One region of the Mesorhizobium sp. M1399 genome, then DNA from elsewhere that is predicted to be linked to it. Evidence: riboswitches for the same ligand, from Rfam matches in the RefSeq annotation. Region 1 holds a riboswitch; each other region holds the start of a gene.
What was found. A riboswitch is a leader RNA that binds a small molecule or an ion and turns the genes downstream of it on or off. The one in region 1 is predicted to bind cobalamin.
Positions count from the first base shown of each region.

Region 2: linked by a shared signal. The riboswitch ahead of NKH05_RS23500 (ABC transporter ATP-binding protein) and the one ahead of NKH05_RS15800 (DUF1636 family protein) in region 1 are both predicted to bind cobalamin.
Region 3: linked by a shared signal. The riboswitch ahead of metE (5-methyltetrahydropteroyltriglutamate--homocysteine S-methyltransferase) and the one ahead of NKH05_RS15800 (DUF1636 family protein) in region 1 are both predicted to bind cobalamin.

Region 1 is NZ_JAMYKZ010000008.1:139,279-141,541, reverse strand. Features, by position in the region: gene NKH05_RS15805 (winged helix-turn-helix domain-containing protein) at 1-1,174, shown strand, start outside; cobalamin riboswitch at 1,204-1,407, shown strand; gene NKH05_RS15800 (DUF1636 family protein) at 1,446-1,880, shown strand; gene cobW (cobalamin biosynthesis protein CobW) at 1,877-2,263, shown strand, end outside.
Region 2 is NZ_JAMYKZ010000013.1:148,862-151,124, reverse strand. Features, by position in the region: gene NKH05_RS23505 (GyrI-like domain-containing protein) at 1-546, opposite strand, end outside; cobalamin riboswitch at 841-1,044, shown strand; gene NKH05_RS23500 (ABC transporter ATP-binding protein) at 1,137-1,955, shown strand; gene NKH05_RS23495 (ABC transporter substrate-binding protein) at 1,952-2,263, shown strand, end outside.
Region 3 is NZ_JAMYKZ010000022.1:49,322-51,584, reverse strand. Features, by position in the region: gene NKH05_RS28455 (hypothetical protein) at 37-168, opposite strand; cobalamin riboswitch at 832-1,032, shown strand; gene metE (5-methyltetrahydropteroyltriglutamate--homocysteine S-methyltransferase) at 1,128-2,263, shown strand, end outside.

The sequences.
Region 1 (2,263 bases):
GGCCCGTCGCATTGCGCTTGCGGCACAGGGATTCAATGACCCGCGCCCCAGCGGCACGCCTGACCGCCGGCATCTGGCCCGGGTGCTTGCACGTACCGGCCTGCTGCAGATCGATTCCGTCAGCGCCGTGGTTCGCGCCCATTATATGCCGCTCTATTCGCGGCTTGGCCCCTACAAGCTGGCGCTGCTCGACGACGCCGCGGTGACACGCAAGCGCATGGTCTTCGAATATTGGGCGCATGAAGCCTCGTTCTTGCCCGTCGAGACCTATCCGCTGATGCGCTGGCGCATGCGGCGGGCCGAGCGCGGCGAGGAAATGTACAGCGGACTGGCAAAATGGGGCCGCGAGCACGCCGCCTACATTGAGGACATCTGTCGCGAGGTCGCTGAACGAGGCCCGATCGCGGCGTCGGCTTTCGAAGGCCAGAAGGGCTCGGGCGGCTGGTGGGGCTGGAGCCATGCCAAGCATGCCTTCGAATGGCTGTTCTGGGCGGGCCGCATCACCACGGCGCACCGGCGTGGTTTCGAGCGGTTCTACGATCTGCCGGAGCGCGTGCTGCCGCCAACGGTACTCGCTTTGCCAGTTCCGTCCCCCGCGGACGCCCACCGCGAACTGCTGCGCATCTCCGCCCGCGCCCATGGCGTCGCCACGGCGGGCGATCTGCGCGACTATTTCCGCCTCTCGCCCGCCGACATCAAGGGCCGCATCGAGGAACTGGTCGAGGCTGGCGACCTGTTGCCGGTGAGCGTCGAAGGCTGGAGCAAAACAGCCTATCTCCACAAGGACGCCCGTTTGCCGCGCAGGATCGAGGCGCGCGCCTTGCTTGCGCCGTTCGATCCCGTCGTCTTCGAGCGGTCGCGCACCGAGCGGTTGTTCGACTTCCACTACCGCATCGAGATCTACACGCCGGCCGAAAAGCGCCAGTATGGCTATTATGTGCTGCCGTTCCTGCTCGGCGACAGCATCGTCGGGCGCGTCGACCTCAGGGCCGACCGCCCGGCCGGCGTATTGCGCGTCCATGCCGCCTATTCGGAGCCCGGCGCCCCGCCGCAAACTGCCGCCGCCCTTTTCGAGGAATTGAAGCAGATGCAGGGTTGGCTCGGGCTCGAGCGCATCGAGGTGACGGCTGCCGGCGACCTCGGCCAGCCGCTCGCAGATATCGCCGCGTCATAGACGTGCGTTGACACGACTGCCTTCACAAGCCTAAATCCGTTCCAGACGGTCCCCTGCCCGCAACGGCAAGGGCCAAGAGGGAATGCGGTGCGAAATCTCGATTTCAAATCCGCGGCTGTCCCCGCAACTGTAAGCGACGAGCCAAGGCCGAAAACCACTGGGATATTCCCGGGAAGGCGGCACCCAGGCGATGACCCGCGAGCCAGGAGACCTGCCGTCTAGGACATAAGAATCCGATCGCCTGGCGGGTTTTCCGGGCAAGGAGCCTGATTTGGAACGCGACAGCAGTTTTCCGGCTGAGACAGCGGATTTATTGTCCGGCCATGGTGATTCCCCGGCCGGCGTTACCGTCATCGTCTGCTCGTCCTGCCGTGACGAGACCGGTTCGGACGCTTATCCCCGCGCCGGCGAACTGCTCGCCGAGCACACGCGCCGCGCCGCTTCCAGCGAAAACATTAAAATCCGCACCGTCGAATGCCTCGGCAATTGCAAGCGCCGGCTCAGCGCCGCGATGCTGCGCGACGGCTGCTGGAGCTATGTCTTCGGCGACCTGACCACGACCAGCGGCACCGATCTGGTGACGGGGGCAAAGCTGTTCGCTACTTCGACGGACGGCCTCATTCCGTGGCGCGGCCGTCCCGATTGCCTGAAGCGCGGCTTGGTTGCCCGCATCCCTCCCCTCGACCTTTTGAAGGACTTGATATGACTTCCCCAGATTCGGCCGCCAACGTTTCGCGCGTCCCCTGCACCGTCGTCACCGGCTTTCTCGGCGCCGGCAAGACGACGCTGATCCGCCATTTGCTCGAAAACGCCAAAGGCAAGCGCCTGGCCATCATCGTCAACGAGTTCGGCGATATCGGCATCGACGGCGAGATCCTGAAGGGCTGCGGCATCGACACTTGCCCCGAGGAAAACATCGTCGAGCTGGCCAATGGCTGCATCTGCTGCACTGTCGCCGACGACTTTGTCCCCGCGCTCGACCAGATCCTGTCGCTGACGCCGAAGGTCGACCACATCCTGATCGAGACGTCCGGGCTGGCCCTGCCCAAGCCGCTGGTCCAGGCCTTCCAGTGGCCGTCGGTGAAAAGC
Region 2 (2,263 bases), on a different contig from region 1:
GCCGTTGACGCAGACGCCATAGGCGACGTCGCCGATCTCGCCTGGAATGTTGCCAATATAGGGGCCGAACCGCTGCCACTGCATCGGGATGCCGGCGCTGGTTTCGCAGCTGTAACGCTCGCCGAGACCGGCGATGAGAAACGGCCGGCTGGTCTCAAAACGCGGTGGTTCGAGAGTGGCGAGAAAGGACTGGTCCATCAGGATCGGCTCCACAAGATCGAGGTTGTCGAGCGAGCCTTGTGCGCGTACCAGTTCCGGCGTGGTGCCGAACTGGTCGCGGAAGGCGCGGGTGAAGGCCTCATGCGAGGCATAGCCGGCGTCGAGCGCGACCGAGAGGATGTCGGGTGCGCCGGCGCCAAGCTTGCGCGCCGCTTCGGTCAGTCGGCGAGAACGGACGTAGCTCATCACCGAACGGCCGGTAGCCGCGCCGAAAGCCCGCGTCACATGAAAGCGCGACACCCCGCTGCTCTTGGCGACATCGTCCAGCGAGACTGCTTCGGGCAGATGGCTTTCGACGAACCACAGCGCCTTCTCGGTCGGATTCATTTGGCACCTCGCATTGGCCCAGTCTCCGCATTGGCCCAGTCTTTACATGGCCCAGTCTTTACATTGGCCATGTCTTATATTGGCAAGATTATGGTGCCGCTTCCTGGCGGAGGCAGTTTGATCGAAATTGCGCACTGCGCAAATCGAGAGCGACGGTCGTCGGCAATTCGCAGGCGTCGCGCGAAAAGGCTTGACAGGAAGCGGGCAAACGTCCTTTTAAATGTAACGTTATTACATCACGAGATCTATATGGCTCCTTCTGACAAGACTTATTGCGCTGTGATTGGCGGAAAACTAGGGTGGCTGACTGATGGTCCCCGAGTCGAAAGGCAAGGGGTGAAAAGGGAACACGGTGAGATCTTCGGATCGAGGCCGTGGCTGCCCCCGCAACTGTAAGCGGTTAGCAAAATCCGAAGTGCCACTGGCCGGCAAGGCTGGGAAGGCAGGATGGCGCAAAGACCCGCGAGCCAGGAGACCTGCCATCAGCATGAGTTGACCGGACGGGGTGTGCCGGGAGGAGACGTGGACATCGGTCTTGTCGGCCGGTCCGTCCAGCTTCCTTCCGTCGCCATTGAGAAAGTGACGGTAAGTTGGACGCCTCCCAGCCTCTTCTTGAAGCGTGTGAACTGAGCGCGACGACGAATGGCCGGTGCCTGGTCAGCGCGGTGAGCCTTTCGATAGCGCCGGGCGACCGCCTCGCCATCATCGGCCCCAACGGCGCCGGCAAGACGACGCTGCTGCGCATGCTATGCGGTACGCTGCGGCCAAGCGCGGGAGATGTGAGATTTTCCGGACGCCGGCTGGAGAGGTTTTCGGACGCCGAGCGGGCACTGCACATGGCGGTCGTTGGCCAGACCGACCAGCCTGATCCGCGGCTTGCCGTGATCGACTACGTCGAGCTTGGGCGCGTCCCGCATGCCGGCTTGCGACGGAGGAGCGAGCAACGCGACATCGTCATTGAAGCACTTCGCAGAACCGGCCTGCTGCCGCTGCTCGGCCGCACGATCGGCTCGCTATCCGGTGGCGAGCGGCAACGCGCCCAGTTGGCGCGCGCCATCGCCCAGGAGCCCAAAATCCTGTTCCTCGATGAACCGACCAATCATCTCGATCCGCGCGCCCGCAGCGACCTTCTCGAACTCGTATCGCAGTTTGGCATGACCGTCGTGGCGGTGCTTCATGATCTGTCGCTTGTCACGCCATTTGCCACCAGGGTCGCGGTGATGAACGAGGCCCGCCTGCAGGCACTTGCCAGTCCGCGCGAGGCGCTGACCAAGAAGTTGATCCGCGAGATTTTCGGCGTTGACGTGCTTTGGCTGCGCCATCCCACCGAAGACCGCGAACTCACGGTCTTCGACGTTCCGAACCGCGCCTCTTCACATCCCGATTTGACCAAGGAGCAACATCCGTGAAACGCCTCGTACTGTCTTTTGCCTCCCTCCTACTTGCCCAGACCGCCTTCGCTTTCCCGGTAACCGTTGATAGCTGCGGCACGCCGCTGACGTTCGACGCCGCGCCGAAGCGCGCCGTCATCCAAGATCTGAACATGGCGGAGATGGCCTTCGCGCTGGGGCTGCAACCATCGATCGTCGGCCTGACCGGCATCACCGGATGGTATAAGGTCGGTCCGGAATTCAAGGCCGAGCAGGGCGCGATCCCGGAACTCGCGCCGAAATACCCGACCCTCGAAAACCTCGTCGCCGTCGAGCCCGATTTCTTC
Region 3 (2,263 bases), on a different contig from region 1:
CCGCCTGGGCGGTCCGCCGCGATGGCTATCTCCATGTCAATCGGCGCCGAACTTTGACTGCCCGCTGCTTTTGATGAATTTGGCGAGGTCCCGCGCATAATCACTCTTGGTCTTCACCTTGAGGCCCTGTGTCGCGAACTTGTGGTCCAGCAGGGCAAACAGGTCCAAGTCCCCTTCCGCCTGTGGCGCTGGCTTGCCCTCACGCCCTCGGCTTCCCAATTGGGGACCGCTTCTGCGCGCTGCACCGTGGCGATTGCCCGCCCAAGACGCATCACAAACCGTGCGCGTGCACGACGATTTGCCGCTCAGGCCTCATTTGGACAGGACTTGAGCTGGCCCGGTGGTTTAAGGCGGGTTACCTTGAGCCGGTGGGCCGCGAACAAGCAGTTCGAGACATTGGCCTCGATCACTTCGCAACACGCCGCTGCGCCTGGCCTCGGGTGCTCCCCTCGAAATCGTTGTGTCGTATCACCGAGGGCATCACGGCCAACAGCTTCCACATGGGCAACAGCCTCGCCATTGAGCCGAATATGGTCGCGAGCAGATCACCAACGAAGCGGTCGGAACCTCGGAGCCGAAGTTCGACGCCGAGGTGGTTCGCATGATGCGCTAAGCAGCACCACCGCGCTTGCCGGTATGTTTGCTGCCGGCAGCCGACGAACCCCTATCCTCCTGGACAAGGGCGCCGTGCGTCATTGCTTTGATTTACCGGCCGCTCAAGGCTTCCACAGTTTTCGCTTTCGAGGCGACCTTTGGAACATGCCAACGGAAATTTAACATAACGACATAAACATTTCTTTATGCGGCGTTGACAAAGAAGCGAACTGCTGTAATTGTCTCCCGCGTCGTGGTTCTCCGTACGGCGCTGCCGCAGCGGAGCTAAGAGGGAAGCCGGTGCGATGCCGGCGCTGCCCCCGCAACTGTTAGCGGCGAGCCAACCCCACTCATGTCACTGAGGCGAATAGCCTTGGGAAGACGGGTAGAGGCTATGACCCCGCGAGCCAGGAGACCTGCCACGGCGAATTACGTCCACGGGCGGGGTGTCTCGGTGGCCGCTGCAGCCTGGCGTTCGTGCCGGCCTGCTAGCGCCTTCCTTGTGACCGACGCCCCAACCATCGGGGTCTGGCATGACTGTCTCTCAGCAAATTCCTGTAGCAACGCTCGGCGTGCCCCGCTTCGGTCGTCGGCGAGAACTGAAATTCGCGCTTGAAAGCTACTGGTCCGGAAAATCGTCCGCTGCCGACCTTCTCACGACCGCGAAGGCGCTCCGTGCCGCTAGCTGGGAGGAGCAGCACGATCGCGGCGTGTCGAAAATCCCGTCGAACGACTTCTCGCTCTACGACCATGTGCTCGACACCGCAGCCATGGTCGGCGCCGTTCCATCCCGTTACGGCTGGAATAGCGGCGAGGTTCCACTTGACATCTACTTCGCAATGGCGCGGGGCAACCAGGGTCAGACGGAGGATTGTCGACACGCTGGTCACCAGCAGGCGGCTCATCGGTCTGATGTAACCGCGATGGAAATGACCAAGTGGTTTGACACCAACTATCACTACATTGTGCCGGAACTCAACGATGATCAGACGTTCGCCCTCTCGTCGACGAAACCGGTCGATTACTTCATCGAGGCTAAAGCTCTCGGCGTTCACACACGCCCAGTCATCCTTGGACCGATCACCTTCCTCAAGCTGGCGAAATCGCCTGCCGAAGGATTCGATCCCATCGCGCTCCTGCCGCGGCTGCTGCCCGTCTACGAGCAACTCCTGCAGAGGCTGAAGCTGTCTGGAGCCGACTGGGTGCAGATCGATGAGCCAGCGCTTGTCCTCGATCTGAACCCGAACGAACGAGCTGCGTTCGAATTCGCCTATGGCCAGCTGTCGAAAGCCGCGCCCGAGCTGAAGATCATGCTGGCTACCTATTTCGGGCCGCTGGGAGACAATCTCGAAACCGCGGTTTCTCTGCCCCTGGCCGGGCTGCATATTGATCTCGTGCGCGCTCCCGAGCAGCTGGAAACGGTGGGTCGGCTCGCACCGAAGGATCTGGTGCTCTCGCTTGGCTTGATCGATGGCCGCAACGTCTGGCGTGCGAACCTGCCCGCCATTCTCGACCGCATCAAACCGATCGTCGCCGGCTGGCCCTTGGACCGCGTCGAGATCGCGCCTTCTTGCTCGATGCTGCATGTGCCGATCGACCTCCGCATGGAGACGGAACTCGACGCGGACATCAGGTCGTGGCTCGCCTTCGCGGCCCAGAAGACCGACGA